Myxosarcina sp. GI1: one gene and its partner. The protein of the gene in region 1 interacts with the protein of each later gene in a pairwise test. Links are inferred from orthologs where the notes say so. Each region holds a gene or a part of one and is shown in the gene's direction. Other genes may lie near its edges. The genes, in order: sfsA and proA.

The links.
Region 2: the proteins of sfsA (region 1) and proA interact in binary tests that used the Escherichia coli proteins (3 or more experiments, as listed by UniProt). The link is inferred for Myxosarcina sp. GI1 from one-to-one orthologs.

The regions. Positions count from the first base shown.
Region 1 is NZ_JRFE01000025.1:69,577-78,055, reverse strand. Bases 2,397-5,155 are described here. They hold sfsA (DNA/RNA nuclease SfsA), read left to right. Parts: upstream 2,397-3,285; coding sequence 3,286-4,026; downstream 4,027-5,155. Other genes in these bases: KV40_RS19850 (ADP-ribosylglycohydrolase family protein), read left to right, coding at 4,885-5,155; KV40_RS19855 (hypothetical protein), read left to right, coding at 4,145-4,804; KV40_RS19865 (folate/biopterin family MFS transporter), read right to left, coding at 2,397-2,990. Also shown: KV40_RS19870 (L-dopachrome tautomerase-related protein), read right to left, coding at 1-966; KV40_RS37010 (hypothetical protein), read left to right, coding at 1,280-1,405; more of KV40_RS19865, read right to left, coding at 1,512-2,396; more of KV40_RS19850, read left to right, coding at 5,156-5,910; KV40_RS19845 (VOC family protein), read right to left, coding at 5,969-6,445; KV40_RS19840 (lipolytic protein G-D-S-L family), read right to left, coding at 6,467-7,873; KV40_RS19835 (low molecular weight protein-tyrosine-phosphatase), read left to right, coding at 8,065-8,479. UniProt on the Escherichia coli protein: Binds to DNA non-specifically. Could be a regulatory factor involved in maltose metabolism.
Region 2 is NZ_JRFE01000015.1:156,879-165,480, forward strand. Bases 2,429-5,310 are described here. They hold proA (glutamate-5-semialdehyde dehydrogenase), read left to right. Parts: upstream 2,429-3,159; coding sequence 3,160-4,461; downstream 4,462-5,310. Other genes in these bases: KV40_RS11310 (hypothetical protein), read right to left, coding at 2,429-3,057; folB (dihydroneopterin aldolase), read left to right, coding at 4,495-4,854. In the rest of the region: KV40_RS11295 (BCCT family transporter), read left to right, coding at 1-613; KV40_RS11300 (GntR family transcriptional regulator), read right to left, coding at 796-1,536; KV40_RS34880 (hypothetical protein), read right to left, coding at 1,565-1,777; KV40_RS11305 (hypothetical protein), read right to left, coding at 1,790-2,020; more of KV40_RS11310, read right to left, coding at 2,038-2,428; KV40_RS11325 (ureidoglycolate lyase), read left to right, coding at 5,617-6,117; KV40_RS11330 (phycocyanin), read left to right, coding at 6,341-6,826; KV40_RS11335 (hypothetical protein), read left to right, coding at 6,826-7,284; KV40_RS11340 (ABC transporter ATP-binding protein), read left to right, coding at 7,397-8,347; KV40_RS11345 (hypothetical protein), read left to right, coding at 8,434-8,602. UniProt on the Escherichia coli protein: Catalyzes the NADPH-dependent reduction of L-glutamate 5-phosphate into L-glutamate 5-semialdehyde and phosphate. The product spontaneously undergoes cyclization to form 1-pyrroline-5-carboxylate.

The DNA.
Region 1 (8,479 bases):
CGATCGCCGACGAATAGCATTATGTTCGTAGTCGGTAATATAAATGCGTCCTTGTGAGTCTGACTCTAAACCATCAGAAGCACCTTTTGCACCCAAGTCTTCCACAGTAGCAGCAACTTTTTTATCACCGAAATTTTTATTAGCTAAAGCGTCTAGACTAACGCTATAAAGATGTCTACCAGAGAGAACGCTATAGTAAAGCTTACTCCCATCATTGGCAATTGCAATACCGTCGGCACCAATTGTCATATAGCTGGGTTCGCCATCAGCAGGTCGATTTAGTAACGGTTTGCCTTCTACTATCGGTACAAAATTTGGTTCGGCTAAAGTCGAAGGATGTTTATTTAGCTTTCGCCAGCTTTTACCAGAGGCGAGATCGACGACAATAATTCCATTTGTGCCTTCAGGAGAAGAATCGGTAATAAACGCCATTCCTTCCTTTCCGCGAGTAAGGTCAAAACGTACATCATTAAGATAGGTTGTGGGTAAAGCTACATCTTTTGGAAACAAAATAGTTTTAAAGACGCTATTGCTTTCTAAATCTACACCAATTAACTTCGCTCCTCCATAAGCAGCAGGTTTAAATAAAGGTCTACCAGTATCTAATATCCATAAGCGATTATCAGGATCTACTACTACGCTTTGCACCGATACTAGATAGTTTTGTAGCTGAGGATTATCGGAATTTATTTCGGCATCAGGATATGGAACTACCCCATTGCCAACAACTTCTCCTACCGTAAAAGGAACATCATCTCCCCAGCGGGGAAAGTTGACAAAAATACGCCCTTGCTGAGATACGGTTACACCTGTAGGCATTGCCCCCTCAAAAGTTGCTACTATTTCTAATTCACCAACAGTCTGAGACTGCGGCAATTCGCTCAACTGTGCTGCTACATCTTTTCCGAACCAGAATAGAACCGCAGTTACCGAGAGCAAAACTAGAGAACGCCAAAACTTAACCATAAAATCAGCAATTATTTACTATCGGACACAATACCAGATATACAAGCTATCTTGCCATTTGAATTATTGTCTGAAGAAAGATATTTCTTTTTCTTCCTTCAAGAATTAATAAAGGAGTCTTTTTGGCGATCGCCACACATAAAAATCGAATACAAAATAATTTTGTTTGAGTATTTATACCAAAATCTATATATTTATACGGAGAAAAATTCTTAAGGTTTTTTCACATTTTCGTAAAAACACAGAAGTAAAGTATCTAGAGAGAATTAAAAATAAAGTTAATAGTTTATTTTGTAATTGAGCTTAATTAATCATGAATCAAACAAAAGCATTTGACCTACGCAATCGTTCCGATTGGGATCTTTTTGTAAACCTGTTCAGTGGTTTTGCAGGAGTAGGTATTGGCGTAGTTATTGGTAGTCTATTGGGATGGATTTGAATTTTGCCAGTTACTACTCAAAAAACAAAATTAGACAAAAAAAAGAGATGACACCTCTTTTTTTTTGTCTTTTTTGAAGTTTAAGAATGTATTTATAAGCTGTAAATTATTTTTGAGAATCTTCTGATTTTTGCTTAGAAAACATATCGATTACAAATTCTGGTACGAGGTCGGGCATTAACTTAGTTTCAATCAAAGAACCCAAACCGTGATGGTCTGGAGCTTCGGATGGAGGGAGAGAACTACTTTTAGTTTCAGATACATCTTCGGTGCTATCTGCTGGCAACCATTTTAAAAATGGCAGGGGAAGCAAGGTAGAAAGATTGGTAATTATTACCAGTATCCACATATTGGTAAAATTTGTTTCTGTAACTCCCAACCAAGCAGTCAATATCGCTCCAAATTCGTGGGATAGCAGACCCGATAAATTCCAAATCGACATCAGCAAAGCAAACAAAGTTGCCTCTATTCCCTTCGGACAAAGGCGAGCCGACCATACCATCATTGGCATCCAGGTAATTTGTCCCATTACCGTAAGGATTAAACTGTCGCCTAAACTAAACCAGTGGTCGTCTATTCCCAAAGCCCTGTTGGCATGAGTGACTAATAATAAAGTTGTCATGCCCAAACCAGCGGCAATAACCGTACTCCAACCTAAAATAGAGCGAAAAGGAACAGTTTTTAAATAGCGTTGAAAAATAAAAATACCAATCAGAGAAGCAACGCTAGTTACCAAACGCACTCTGCCCAAAAATTCTGGCTCGAAACCCAACTCATTAGTAGTAAAAAAGAAAAACGCCGAATCTGCCGTAGGAGTGGCTTGCCAAATAAACAAGAAAGCGACGGGCAACCAAATAGTTTTTTGCTTCATCGTTTTCCAGAGTTGCCTTACCTGTACTGTAACTACAGACTCTGTTTCTTCTTCATCATTATCATTTGAAACTATTTTTTCTTCTGAAATTAACCAGGCAACTATTGCTACTAGCAAAGGAAAAGTAGCAGTTATTTCAAACACGGCACTGTTACTAAAATGCTGTAACAACCAACCGCTAAGATAGGCAGTAATTAAACCTCCAATTGCCGAAGTTCCCCAGCACAACGACTGCAAAGATCCCGCTCTTCCTAAAGATTCTTTTCTAACCCTTTCTACAACTAAAGAATCGACGATGACATCACCAATTGCTACAGAAAGAGAGGTCAGCAAAATTACTGCGGTTGCTTGCAAACCACTATGAACGAGGTTGGCTAATGCCCACCAGGAAGCACTACCCAACAACCCCGATAAGATGAGATAGGGGCGACGACGATAGCCAAATAAAGGCAAGCCGTCAGATAAAAAACCAAAAACGGGTTTAATTATCCAGGGCAGAGAAGCAATACCAGTAAGGGCAGCAACTTCAGCAGGAGACAAGCCCAAATCGTCTTTAAGAAAAAAGCTGACTGCCAAACGTGCCAAACCTAAAATTCCTTGAACGAAATAAACCGTCAGAATGCCTATCAGTTCGGGAGTTATCTCGTAACCCAGAAAAACTTTTTCTCGTACTAGTTGTTTGAAATCTTTTAACTCAAAGGAAGAGTCGGTCATGTATTTTGTTAAAGTTTTATATCTATTACTTAATAATAGGCAATTGTACTGGTAACGTCTCTCGGCTATAAGTTGGATTTAAGCTTACAGCAGTTTTCAATTGGGTAGACAATATTAGTTTTTTATTAGGGAATAGGGAACGGGGAACAGATTGAATTTATTCCATAGTCTATTCAACTGAAAAGTTCAGTAAAGGTTTAAAATCAAATTTTGTTCGGGCGATCGCAATATGAGCAATCATTGAACAGTGTTTACCGAGCCGTTGCTCATTGCTCATTACTCATTGCTAAATGAAATGACCTATATCTATAACTATCCACCGCTAATTTCTGGCACGCTCATCAAACGCTACAAACGTTTTTTGGCAGATATCGAGCTAGCTACAGGAGAAATCATTACCGCTCACTGCCCAAATACAGGACCAATGACAGGAGTTTGCACTCCTGAAAGTTCGGTTTTGATATCTAAAAGCGACAATCCCAAACGCAAGCTGGCTTATACTTGGGAAGCAATTTTGGTTGACAATACTTGGGTAGGTATTAATACCGCCTTGCCCAATCGCGTAATTAAATCGGCTCTGCAACAACAACTGTTACCCGAACTAGCAGGAAGGTATACTAAAGTACGATCGGAAGTTCCCTATGGTAAAGATAAAAAAAGCCGTATCGATTTTGTACTTACAGGAAATGATGACCAACTGCCTTTATATGTAGAAGTCAAAAACGTTACCCTTTCAGAAGGCAATCTGGCTTTATTCCCCGATACAGTAACTACTCGCGGACAAAGACACTTACAGGAATTAATGGCACTATTACCTGCTGCCAAACCAGTAATGCTTTACTTTATCAATCGTAGCGACTGCGATAAATTTGCGCCAAGCGATCGCTGCGATCCGCAATATGCCCAATTATTAAGACAAGCAGCAGCAATGGGAGTGGAAATATTACCCTATCGCTTTGAAATTACACCACAAGGAATTAATTATTTAGGATTGGCAGAATTGGTTTTAGATAGACCTTCGGAAGTTATTAAATAAGCCCTTTGAATCCTCCAAATATGGGGGATTTAAATTAATTTGTTAGCTATTTATAATTGAGTTATAAGACGCGATTGCAAAATTAATCTACGCGATTTATTTAAAAGCTCATATAACTATGACTCAGCAAAATAATGATTTTTCTGAAGAACATAATCGCTTAATCCAAGAAGCTAGAAAGCAGTTAGAACGACAAAAATACCAGGAAGCCATCGATCATTTAGATTACATTATCAATAATAGCGATCGCGATGGTTATGCTTTTTTCTTAAGAGGAAAAGCTTACTCACAGCTTAAAGAATATAAACCAGCTTTATTCGATTTTGAAACAGCCTTAGAAATTTATCGAGAAACAGACAATAAAAAGTATCAAGTTTATACTTTGATAGAGCTTGCCTTTGTCTATCCCTTTAACGGTAAAGTTCGCGAAGGATTTTTAGCACAGCAGCAAACGTTCAAAATATCTAAAGAACTCGATCTATCAGAGGACGATCCTTTGTACTCTTACGTCTCTGACGCATCTAAAATGTCTGATGATAGTCTAGAAAAAATGGAATCGAGTTTGCAAAGTATGACCTCAATTCCGCCTTGGGATAAATTTGGTTTTATGGGAAGAATGATGGGATATGTGTCTAAAGGTGAAATACAATCCTATCTAGTTTTTACTATCTGGTTGCCGTTTATAATTCTAGTTTTAGTAGGAGCTATCATATTTTCTCCTTTCTGGCTTCCTCAAACAATTTATCAAATATGGAAAAGAAGAAAAAACACTGAATAAAAGTAATTTTAAAAAAAATAAAAATTTAAATAATAATTTCCGACTCAATAATTCAGCAAAATTATTATTCATAATAAAAAATGAATCAAAACACTTACGATAAAGCATTAGGTTGCTTACTAGGAGCATTAGTAGGAGATGCTGCTGGTGCGACTTTAGAATTTTTAGGACGCGCTCCCAATATAGAAGAGGTTACTTGGGCGATGTCGATGCCTGGTGGCGGAGTTATAGGAGTAGCACCAGGACAAATTACTGACGATGGTGAGTTAACTCTTTGTCAGGCAAAGGCTTTAGCTGAAAGTGAAAAATTTAATTTAGAAGCGATCGCTCGTAATTATGCAAAATGGGTCGATTCCAATCCTTTTGATGTCGGTATAACCACCTCTAACTCTCTCGGTTCGTATTCACAACCTCAATGGCGAGAAATATTTCAGCAACAAGGTTACGCTGCGACAATGAAGACGGCAGCAGCGAAGCAATGTATGGGTTCTAAAGCCAACGGTAGCTTAATGCGAATTACGCCACTGGCTATTTGGGGTAAAGATTTAGCTACAGACGAACTAGCTGATTTTGCTCGACAAGATTCGGCTTTGTCTCATCCTAACCCTAGCTGTGGTTATGCTGTTGCCTGTTACTGTATTGCGATCGCACATTTACTAGATTATTCGGGCGATTGCGTTGGGGCTTTTGAAAGTGCCAAATCCTGGTTAGATTCTCAAAATCCGAAAACGGAAAATAGCTTTTCCGAACGGCATCGAGCAGAAGTCAGCAGTTGGCTCGACGATGCGGCAAATAACCGCAATGTCCCCTATTATCCTCAAGCTGGCTTTATTAAAATTGCCTTTACCCAGGCTTTTAGGCATTTACTTTTAGGTTCGGATTATCAAACTGCGATCGCCGAAACTTTATTAGGAGGAGGCGACACAGATACCAATGCCTGTATCGTCGGTGGCTTAATTGGTGCGGCTTGTGGTGCAGAATCGATTCCCCAAACAATGCGCGATCGCATTTTAAATTGCGATACCAGACAGGGAAAGCATCCCCGTCCAGATTTTTTTCATCCTAAACAGATTCATTCACTGATAGAAAAGTTGTTGAGTAATTAATTATTTTCTCCCCCAGAATTGGGGTTTGGGGGGCAACTATATTAAAAAATCGCGCTACTCAATTCTCAGTCTTTACGTCATATAAAATAATCAGATGCCCGTCATAATCGTGAAAAGCCTGTTCGGTAAAAATCAAATTTGGCGGTGCGGTAAAAGTATTGGCTCGCACTACTTCTAAGCCTAATTGACGAATTTGGGCAATTATCGAAGCTACTTCAGGGACTCGCAGTACCGTACCCTGACGATAGGGAGGACTAGGAGGAGGAAGTTCGATGCCTTTAACTTCTGTAAGTGCCAAAGAGCGCGGTTCGTATTCGGTACTTAATGCCGCAAAAGCAAGTTGAGCATGAGGGGGAAATTTAAATACCGTATACAAATAAGAGTCGGCATCGGCTGCACTACGGTAATCGAGGCGAAACCCCAAAATATCGCAATAAATCTTTAAAGCGCGGTCTAGATCGGATACCGCCAGACAGGGACGTTTGAGATGTAGTGCTGTTTCTGGTAGGCTAACTTGTTTTTCTTTATTATCCATTATTGATGGCGAGCGCTCGGTCTAGTTCCCTCGTTTGGATTGAGATTTGACTGGAGGTTTGCTGGGTTCGATTTGCAGCTTTGGCAATGCCGCAACAGCATAATATAGCTGTTCGGCAAGCTGTTGATTGGCTTCATCAGTTAAATGGGTCGGATCGATAAAGCTGGGAGAGGGATATTTATCGCTAAGATTGTATGAGTCAACGGCTCTAACATTAGAGGGAAAAGTGTTAGCTAATTTTTGACTGGCAGCGATAAATTCAGGATAAATATTTTTGACTGTTTGAATATATTCTCTACCTAACTGAGTAGTAATCGCTCCTTCCGCTTCAGTAAGCCGACTGGGATCTTGTCCCGTGATTTCTGGTTGGGTAGCAACAATCGTGGGAATTTGCGCAGCAGCGCACAGTTTAAGAATTTGCAGGTGATTATTATAGTAGCGATCGACCCTACTTGCTAATTCTGCTTCATCTTCGGGTAAATAGTTTACTAATGCGTCTGGTTCGTCGTTAAGATAAAAGTCTGGTTTTTGAGAATTTTCGGGATCTAACAAATTATTTTGAACGATTTGCACCAGATAGCTGTTTTTTTCTAAAGGCTCCAGCGATCGGCTGACATAAGCTTTAAAATAAGCAAATCCATTATCGAGATACTCTTCTAATTGGGGTATATCTACAGCTTTTTCGTTGCTATTAAGCATGAGATCGCTGTAGCCATCTAAGGCAATAACTATATCTGGATTGTAGTTGAGAATCTGTAAGGCTAACTGTGCCAACTCATTACCAGAAGCATAACCAGGAACGGCAGCATTAATTACTCGATATTGTCCCGATTTAATTTTGGCTGGTTTGACTAAGGCTGCTTCGCGTTGCTTGGGTTCTACTGGTAAGCTATCTGGTTGATAAAATTTTGGCAGATCTTGTTGCTGTTGTATGCGCTGCTGTAATCTGGCTTCTAAATACTCGCCAACTGTAGTTTCGTTGCTAGAACTGCCATAACCAAAAGCTGTCGAACCGCCAATAACAAAAATTCTAATTTCGTCTTTAGGTTTAGTGGTTAAAACTGGTTCGCGATCGCGAAAACCTTGTTGATTGATTTCCCAATACTGACTATTTTGCGATGCTTCTAGTTGATAACCTACAGATAAACTGCGTTTGGCTACCAGAGAGCCTTCGTTTTCCAAAGTTTCGTAAGGTTCACCTGTTTCGCTGACAAACTTTAGCTGATAGGCTCTAGCCAAATCTGGTTCTACTGGAGCTTGAGTAAACTTGGCTCTATTGCCAGTAACATCGACTACAACACGAGTTAAAAGTTCTAAAACCAGAAGAAATAAAATTACCGACGCAATTGTCCACAACCAAGACAATTTTGGCTCTCGCCTAGAGGTACGCTTAGCAAAAATTAGTTGTTTTTTAGGTCGTTTGACCATAGATCGACTTATTTTTATTGTTTACAAGTGTTGATTAAAAATCTGATAGATAAATCTTGTCATGCTCCGACCGTATTACGGTATACTTTTCCCTAACTCGTTTTCGCAGTTTGCTATTAACTCTGTGATACATTTACTCTGACTAGTTATCGTTCGCAAAACAGCCAACTAAAATAACATTTATTGTATTTATGACCTATAAACTACTATTCGTATGTTTGGGTAATATATGCCGCTCTCCCTCCGCAGAAAACATTATGAATCACCTGATCGAAAAATCGGGTTTAGAAAATAAAATTAGCTGTGATTCGGCAGGAACTTCTGGCTATCATATCGGTGCGCCTCCCGACAGCCGTATGAGTGCCGCAGCCAAGCAAAAAGGATTGCAGCTTCAAGGTCATTCTCGCAAATTAAAACCCTCCGATCTTCAACAGTTTGACCTGATTTTAGCTATGGATCGGGAAAATTACCAGGACATTTTATATTTAGACCGTGAAGGTAAATACGAACACAAGATATATCTAATGTGTGATTTTGCCGAAAATCATAGCGAGCGCGAAGTTCCCGATCCTTATTATGGTGGTTCGGAAGGTTTCGAGTGGGTAG
Region 2 (8,602 bases), on another replicon or contig:
CTGGACGGTTTTCTACTGGGGCTGGTGGGTATCCTGGTCGCCTTTTGTCGGGATCTTTATCGCTCGTATTTCTAAAGGCAGAACCGTTAGGGAATTTGTCTTAGGTGTACTGCTGCTACCTTCATTGCTCACTTTTTTATGGATGTCCACCTTTGGCGGTACGGCACTATTTATGGAACTGAGTCAGGAGGGATCGCCTATTGCCCAGGCAGTAGAGGAAAATGTAGCAACTGCCCTATTTGTGATGTTGGAGCAACTTCCCATAACTGCCATCACCTCTTTTATCGGCATTATTTTAGTGACCGTATTTTTTGTCACTTCGTCTGACTCAGGGTCATTAGTAGTAGATAATTTGACTTCGGGAGGAAAAATTGATTCTCCCGTCCCTCAAAGAGTTTTTTGGGCAGTAACTGAAGGAGTTGTAGCAGCAGCCTTACTTCTTGGCGGAGGTTTACAGGCTTTACAAACTGCTTCTATTACTACGGGCTTGCCTTTTGCTATCGTGCTATTGATAATGTGTTTTAGCCTCTATCGCGGTTTAAACGAAGAACTTGCCATGCTGGAAGCTGAGAAACTCAGAGAAACCGAGCCAGAAAAAACCCTCGTTTCCTAGCGTGTCGAACATAATCTAAGTGTTTGGACTTACTAAACTCAACCAAACACTGACTTATAGCAATCAAGCTGAAGTTAGGACATTTTGTAAAATTATTTACTCGCTACTCTGTTTCGAGCATTCCCTTGCGCCTTACGTCGACGCGGGGTCTCGAATCTACTTTCTACTTCCGCGTAGCGGCATTAGTCGCGATCGAGAACGACAGAATAACACATGCGATCGGCACTGGAGAGAGTCTCACCACAAGCTACTATTCCCTCGCCTACAGTACGAACGGCGTATTCATAGACCAAAAGCGGCGCACCAATAGCAACATTTAGATATTTACTTAGTTGGGGATTAGCGCGGGTACACTCTAAAGTTATCTCTGCTCTTTTGAGAGTAAATCCATAGCGATCGAGAGTGGCATAGGTGAAGCCAGACTGTAGTTGCTCTGCCAAAACCTCACCAACCTCTAGAGGAAAATAGGCAGTATCTAAAGCTATAGGAGATTCGCCTACAGAAATGATTTGACGTTGGCGATACACTTGAGATTCTTTTGGCGATAAATTCAAACGTAACCTTATCTCAGGAGATGCTTGAATCTTTCCTAATTCAATGGTGCTAGCATTACTAACTATTCCCTGACGAGCCAAATCTGCCTCGAATGAAGTCAGTGGGTTAGATAGAGCAAGAGTTATTTTGCTGCTTTCTCTAACAAAAACTCCTTTGCCGCGCCGAGAAGTTACCAATCCCTGATTGACCAAGTTGGCGATCGCTTTTCTTACTGTGGTACGACTGACCTTAAAAATTTCACCCAGATCGTATTCGCTTGGTAGTTGCTCTCCTGGAGCATATTCTCCACCTATAATCTTTTCTCGTAATTCCTCAGAAATGACAAGATATAGGGGCATTTTTTTTTGACTCAAATCTTGTCGAACCATTGGGTGGAGCAACTCTATTGCAACGAGGCTATGCGTACACCCGAACGATGCCGATTAGCCAAGAAAAGACTGATGATGATACTAAAATCGTAACACAACCCAGCCTTTCTAAATAATCATTCTTTAGAGCCGTCAATCGGTCAAAGGTAAAAGGGGAAGGGTAAAGAGAACTATATTTTCTTTGACCGTTTACCTTTAACCTTTTTCCCTTAGCCAAAGTAGTCAATAATGATTCGTGCAAGAAGCCCTTTACTTACTTGCCAGAACCAGAACCGCCACCCCGAAAACTACCGTAACTAGAGCGAGTGGGATTAGGTCGCCAAATACCGCCTACATAAAACCCTGAGATTCTAGTTCCATGACGGGGATTATATTGAGGTTGATTTTCCTGGCGCAGTACTAGAGCCGAACGATTGCTATAGGCAGAGTGTAAGACATAAATAGCGATCGCCAGAGCGATAATCGTATAGATTTTACTTAACATTAAGCAATACTCCAATTTCAATTTGTAGAAGTGGCAAAAGAGCCTACTTCAGTCACTTCAACTTCACCCAAAGTACGATTACCCTCACGAACAGTTAATGATGTCCGTTCTACGGGTTCATCAGGGGTAACTCGTACCTGAAAACCATAAGAACTGCGAGTTTCTAGAACTAAATATTCTTCCAACTTGACAGTAGCAGTTTTAAATTCTTCATCACTCGCGGCAAATCCTACTACTTTTGAATAACTACGATGAAAAATACGTTCGCCATAAAGGTTATTTACTGAAAGAGTAATATCTGTATTGAGCAATGAGTTTGCACGTCGTGTGTTTACTTCCAAATTTACTTTGATATCGATCTTAAGCAGACGCTCTTTTCCCCCCGTTACCACTCTGCCACCAGGATCGCTATCGTTTTTACGAACGTCTAAAATTTTCTTACCCGATATAGGAGTAGCGATGAGTGAAACTATACCCAAACCGCAAAGAGCGATAAAACCAGGGAAAAAATAGCGAGTATCGATAACTCCTGTTTGTACTTTAATTCTAAACGGCACTGCTAGATCTACTTCCGTTCCCGATGTGTCTCCCATTTCCAAAATTTCCACGCCAATAACAATTTCTTCTGGTTGTTTTGCATTAACATCCAAACCACCAAGCAAATCCGATTCCGACCAAGTTCTAGTTTGTCCGTCTTCGTACCAAGTTCCCGATTCTCGCCAGGCTTCTTTAACCGCAGAAGCAATTAAGTTACCCTGGGTATCCAAAATCTGTATTTCGTAAACCAGCCAGTGATTGGTAGGAATAGCGGCTCTAACATCTACTCGTAAGGCACCGATGAATCTGGCTTCAAGTTCGATCGGATCGGTAGTAATAGATTCTTCAGAATTAATAGTTAGAGTTTCAGAGATTATGGTTTTACTCAACAAGCTACCGAATACCATTAGCAAACTCATTAACAATAAGATGCCAAAAGGAAAATACGTCCATCGGTCTTGAAAACGAGATGTTTTTTGACGGGAAATTGAAACTGACATAAATTTTATTTGGCGCGATCGCTATGTATGTCTGCCTAACTTAATTTTATTGTTAGGCGCAAATAACTTAAAATAAAGGATGCAGCTTATAAGTATCTAAGTATGGTTGCTTCTAAAATAACATCTTCTCTAACAGACATTGCCCGACAAACACGCGCCTCGGCGAGTAAACTTGCCGTGTTATCAACCGCAGACCGCAATCGAGCTTTAGAAGAAATAGCCGCTGCGCTAGAAGCCGCTACTTCAGAAATCGTAGAAGCCAATCAAGCCGATTTACAAGCTGCCAAAGCCAATCATCTCGCTCCCGCTTTGTATGCCAGACTCAAGCTAGGTGAAAGTAAACTACAAGCTGCGATCGCAGGTGTACGTGATGTCGCTAAATTAGAAGATCCTGTAGGCGCGAGTCAAATTAAGCGCGAGTTGGATGAAGGCTTAATTCTCAAAAGAGTTACTTGCCCTTTGGGAGTGTTGGGAATCATTTTTGAGGCACGTCCCGAAGCTTTAATTCAAATTACCAGTTTGGCAATTAAGTCTGGTAACGGCGTAATTCTTAAAGGCGGCAAAGAAGCTCTTAATTCTTGTCAGACTTTAGTTGAAGTCATTCACAAAGCATTAGTCAAAACTAAAGTCGAACCCGATGCCGTACAATTACTGACCACCAGAGAAGAAATCGCTCAATTGCTGTCATTAGATAAGTATATAGACTTAATTATTCCCAGAGGGTCTAACTCGTTTGTCCGTTACGTACAAGATAATACGCAAATTCCCGTTCTAGGACACGCTGACGGTATTTGTCATTTATATGTAGATTCGGCAGCAGACATCGATAAGGCAGTTAAAATTACTGTCGATGCTAAAACTCACTATCCCGCTGCCTGCAATGCGATCGAAACTCTGCTAGTACATCGAGATATTGCACCTAAGTTCTTACCCACAGTCGCTACAGTCTTGAAGGAACATCACGTAGAGTTAAGAGGTGACACAGCAACTCGTAAAATTATCGACTGTACGGAAGCGACAGAAACAGACTGGAGTTTGGAGTATAGCGATTTAATTTTGGCGATTAAAATTGTTGACGATTTAGAAGCAGCGATCGCACATATCGATCGGTACGGCTCAAAACACACCGATGCCATCGTTACTGAAGACAGTCAAGCAGCAGATATTTTTCAAAATCGAGTAGATGCAGCAGGAGTATACCATAACTGTTCGACTCGCTTTGCCGATGGGTTTCGCTACGGTTTTGGGGCAGAGGTAGGTATTAGTACCCAACAAATGCCCCCTCGCGGACCAGTTGGTTTAGAAGGTTTAGTAACTTATAAATACAAGCTGACTGGTAATGGACATATTGCTGCAACTTACACGGGTGAAAATGCTAAATCTTTTACCCATAGAGATTTATAATCTGTAACCCTTGCGCGATAAGACAAAATAGAAATGGATTCAATTCAAGTTACTGGCATACGTTGTTACGGATACGTTGGTTACTTACCAGAAGAACGAATATTGGGACAGTGGTTTGAAGTAGATCTTACCTTATGGGTAGATTTAACACCTGCCGCCAAAAGCGATGCTATAGAAGACACTTTAGACTATCGAGAAGCAATTGCTATAGTCAAACAGGAAATAAAAACTGCTAAATACTCTCTAGTAGAGACTTTGATTGATGCGATCGCCGATAAGCTATTGACCCTGGACAAACTAGAACGAGTTAGAGTCAAATTGTCAAAGCCAGCCGCTCCTATTCCCGACTTTAGCGGTAAAATAACTCTCGATATTACTAGAGAAAAGCCGTAACAAAGCTAAATAGACTGCAAAACGTCTTTGAAAGAGATGGAGTTTTTCTAAACTGCGTAAAAACACCGAAATGAAAATAATTTGGTTACCAATTTTACGCAATTCCGACCAAGAAGATCGAACGGATTGTCTGCCACATTGGAAGCATCACACTATCCTCATTCAAACTATCAAATACGGAAATCTCGCAGATGATCAGAAAAATTAAGTTAAACGTTGTTTTTTTGTGGCTATATCTAAACCAGCATATTGGCAGTCCTCGTTCTGTATGGCATATAAAACGCTTTTGGTATTTGTATCAAATTAATCTATTCAAAAAGTGTTGGCAACAAGAATGTTCCAAACAAAGCAATCCTAGTTGCTAGTGCGATTGGCTTGCGCCAGAGGTTTTCAAGCGATCGCGATTTGAACTAGTTATAGTCGTAGAAGGTTAGGTTAGATTATGTTATTAACTAGCCTCCCTGGAGTGGAAGAAGTGGTAGCTACGACTCTAATTTCATCTTAATTTTGGCTCTAGTTTGCTGAGTGAAACATCAAAGTCTAAACTCTGATGTCGGTTTATTCTGAGTTGAAATTGTCTCTAGCGATCGCCGCCAAAAAAAATTAGACTTAACATTCAAGACAATCGCTTTAACCTTTCCCCTTTTTCCTCTTGAAGAGGTAATCAATTATAATTCGTGCAAGAAGTCTAGTGGAGTGAATGTACTTCGGTAATTTGGAACCACTAGAAAATATAAACTCGTACAGTCTTACCGTATAAATATGAACCAGTCAGCAGTCCTCAAACAGCTATCAGCAGAATGGATTAGTGCAGATGAATTTCAAGCTTACGGTCAATTGATTACTCCCTCTGCTGATGGTAAACTTTTTGATGAAACCGATGCCCTATTAAAGCTCGATCGCGGTACGCCACGTTTTTATATTATGCACCTCACTCATAGAGGTAGAAAGTTTCATAAAATTACTCGCCACCAACTCTGCACTCAATGTTTGGGTTCCCTTGAAGGTAAAGACTGGTTTATTGCCGTCTGTCCCCCATCGCCAAAACCGCAGCCAGAAATAGACAAAATGAGCGTATTTCGTATTCCTGGTAACTGCTTTATCAAACTAGAAGTAGGGACTTGGCACGCAGGACCATATTTCGACCACGAAACGGTTAATTTTTATAACTTGGAACTCAGCGACACTAATATAGTTGACCACGATACTTACGATTTTTTAAGCGAACAAAATCTGGAGTTCGAAATTTGCGATCGCCTGTAAGACGCTGTCAAAACTCTCTAAGTTCTCTACTTTTTGAAAAGGTAATGTCGCAAAAATTTTTTCTAACAATATCAGCAGTATTGTGTATCTTCTGTAAGCTCACTGCACTTAGCAGTTGACTATTTATTTCTTTGCAAAACTTTCTATTTTGAGTATTTGCTTTTGCAATCGCGTTTAGAAGATAATTAGATTAGGAGCGTTTTACTGCAACCAACAAAAAGTTATGTTTTCTGGGATAGTCGGGAGAAATCAAAACAATAGCGAAAACAAATTTGTAACAAAGAATGAGCTAGAAGCGTCATATCGTAATGCTCGTGAGGCTAATGCTTCTTTACAAGCTGCACAGTCTTTAACTAATAATTTCGATCTGCTTGTTAAAGAAGCTGCAAATGTAGTCTATGCTAAATATCCTCACACTACTCAAAGACCAGAACCCCAGTACGCATCTACACCTGTAGGAAAAGCTAAATGCGAAAGGGATATTGGCTATTACTTAAGAATGGTAACGTACAGCTTAATTGCTGGCAGTACTAGACCTATGGACGAGTTTTTCCTTCAGGGTTTGAACGAAATGAATCGCGCTCTCGAACTATCTTCAAGCTGGTACATTGAAGCTTTAAAGTATATAAAAGAAAATCATGGATTGACCAATTTAGCCGCTCAAAAAACTAACGAATACATTGATTATATTATTAGTGCTTTGAGCTAATGTTGTTTCGCCGACAAGATCCAGATTATCAAAAATTTCAATCTTCAATATGTATTAGGTGTGATGAATTTATTCAAGACACAGAAAACGGAATAAAAGATAATAAAAAACTAGCAAATATATGGGGCATAATTCATATATTATTGGGATTGGCAACAGTTGTTCTTTCAAGTATTACTACTGCAATTACATTTTACGACCAAAGCGATTCTATTGTTTTAATTCCACTTTTGGCAACAGTTTCAGCAGCTTGTTTGACTTTTTTAAATCCGTCGCGTCGTGAATTTAAAAGGCGTACGGCATATATTAAATTTAAAAATTTAAACAATCGATTTAAAGATTTAAAACTTGGTGTTGAAAATTCAAAATTATCTAAAGAAGATATGCTAGATCGTCTCGCCAACTTGTCAGAGCGATATGAAATAATAACTGAGGATTTGAAACCTTCTGTAGATTAAATTTAACAGACTCAAATCCTTGACATCACAGTTCATTTTAATTTAGTTCCCTTAACTTACTAGAAGCTATAGTTTATTTTATAGTGCAGAGCGGTTTAAAAGATAAAGATAAATGAGTCAAGAATTTGCGATCGCTACTTACGGATTGACCAAAAGATTCGAGCGTCATCTGGCAGTAAATGAAATCGATCTGAGGATAAAAAGCGGTGAAGTATATGGCTTAATTGGTCCTAACGGTGCGGGAAAAACTACTTTAATTCGGATGTTAGCCGCTGCCGAAGAACCGACTAAAGGCGAAATTTATCTCAACGGCGATCGCCTCCTGCGCGACGATACCAATCCCCATCTCAAAAAACGTTTGGGTTATCTTCCCGATGACTTTCCCCTCTACGACGATCTTACTGTCTGGGATTATCTCGACTATTTTGCACGGCTGTATCGCTTACCCCAACCCCATCGCCGCCGCCGACTCTACGAGGTGCTAGAACTAGTCCAGCTAGAAAATAAACGTCAAAGCATTATTTCTACCCTATCGCGAGGTATGAAGCAACGCCTCTCGCTGGCGCGAACGATTATTCACGAACCAATTGTCTTGTTATTAGATGAACCCGTATCGGGTTTAGATCCGCTGGCGCGAAAGCAATTTCGACAGATTATTAAAATTCTGCAAGAAGCAGGGATGACTATAGTAATTTCTTCCCACGTATTGAGCGATTTAGCCGAATTATGTACCTCTGTGGGAATTATGGAGTTGGGTTTTCTGGTAGAAAGTGCTTCTTTAAAAGAATTGTATCGGCGTTTATCTCGCCAACAAATTATCATTGCTACATTGGGTAAGATGGAAACACTGCAACGGGAACTATCCCAAAATTCTTTAGTACAACAGTGGGAGGTAATACCAGGAACTAATCGTTTAAAAGTTTACTTTACGGGAGAAGAAGCTAAAAGTGCCGAACTTTTGCGATCGCTAGTTAGAGCAGATATTCCCCTTACAGAATTTCACTGTAGTCGAGAAGATTTGGAAAGCATCTTTCTCAAACTCGGTCACAAACAAGCTTCCTAAAGCATTACCACAATATTATGAATAGTATTTTTGCTATGTAAACTATTGCCATCGAGCAATATTATCAATTAGCCAAATCTAATACCATGAAACAAAGTATCAAACCTCGGCAACTGCGAACGCCAAAGCTAAATTTTTTAGAGTGGAATCCCCAACTATTCCGCGAAGTAAAAGGTAAATTTAAACCGAGAAATATTATAGTTACGGTTAGTGTGTCTTTAGTTACCCAAATCGCCTTTCTAATTTATTTTTTGG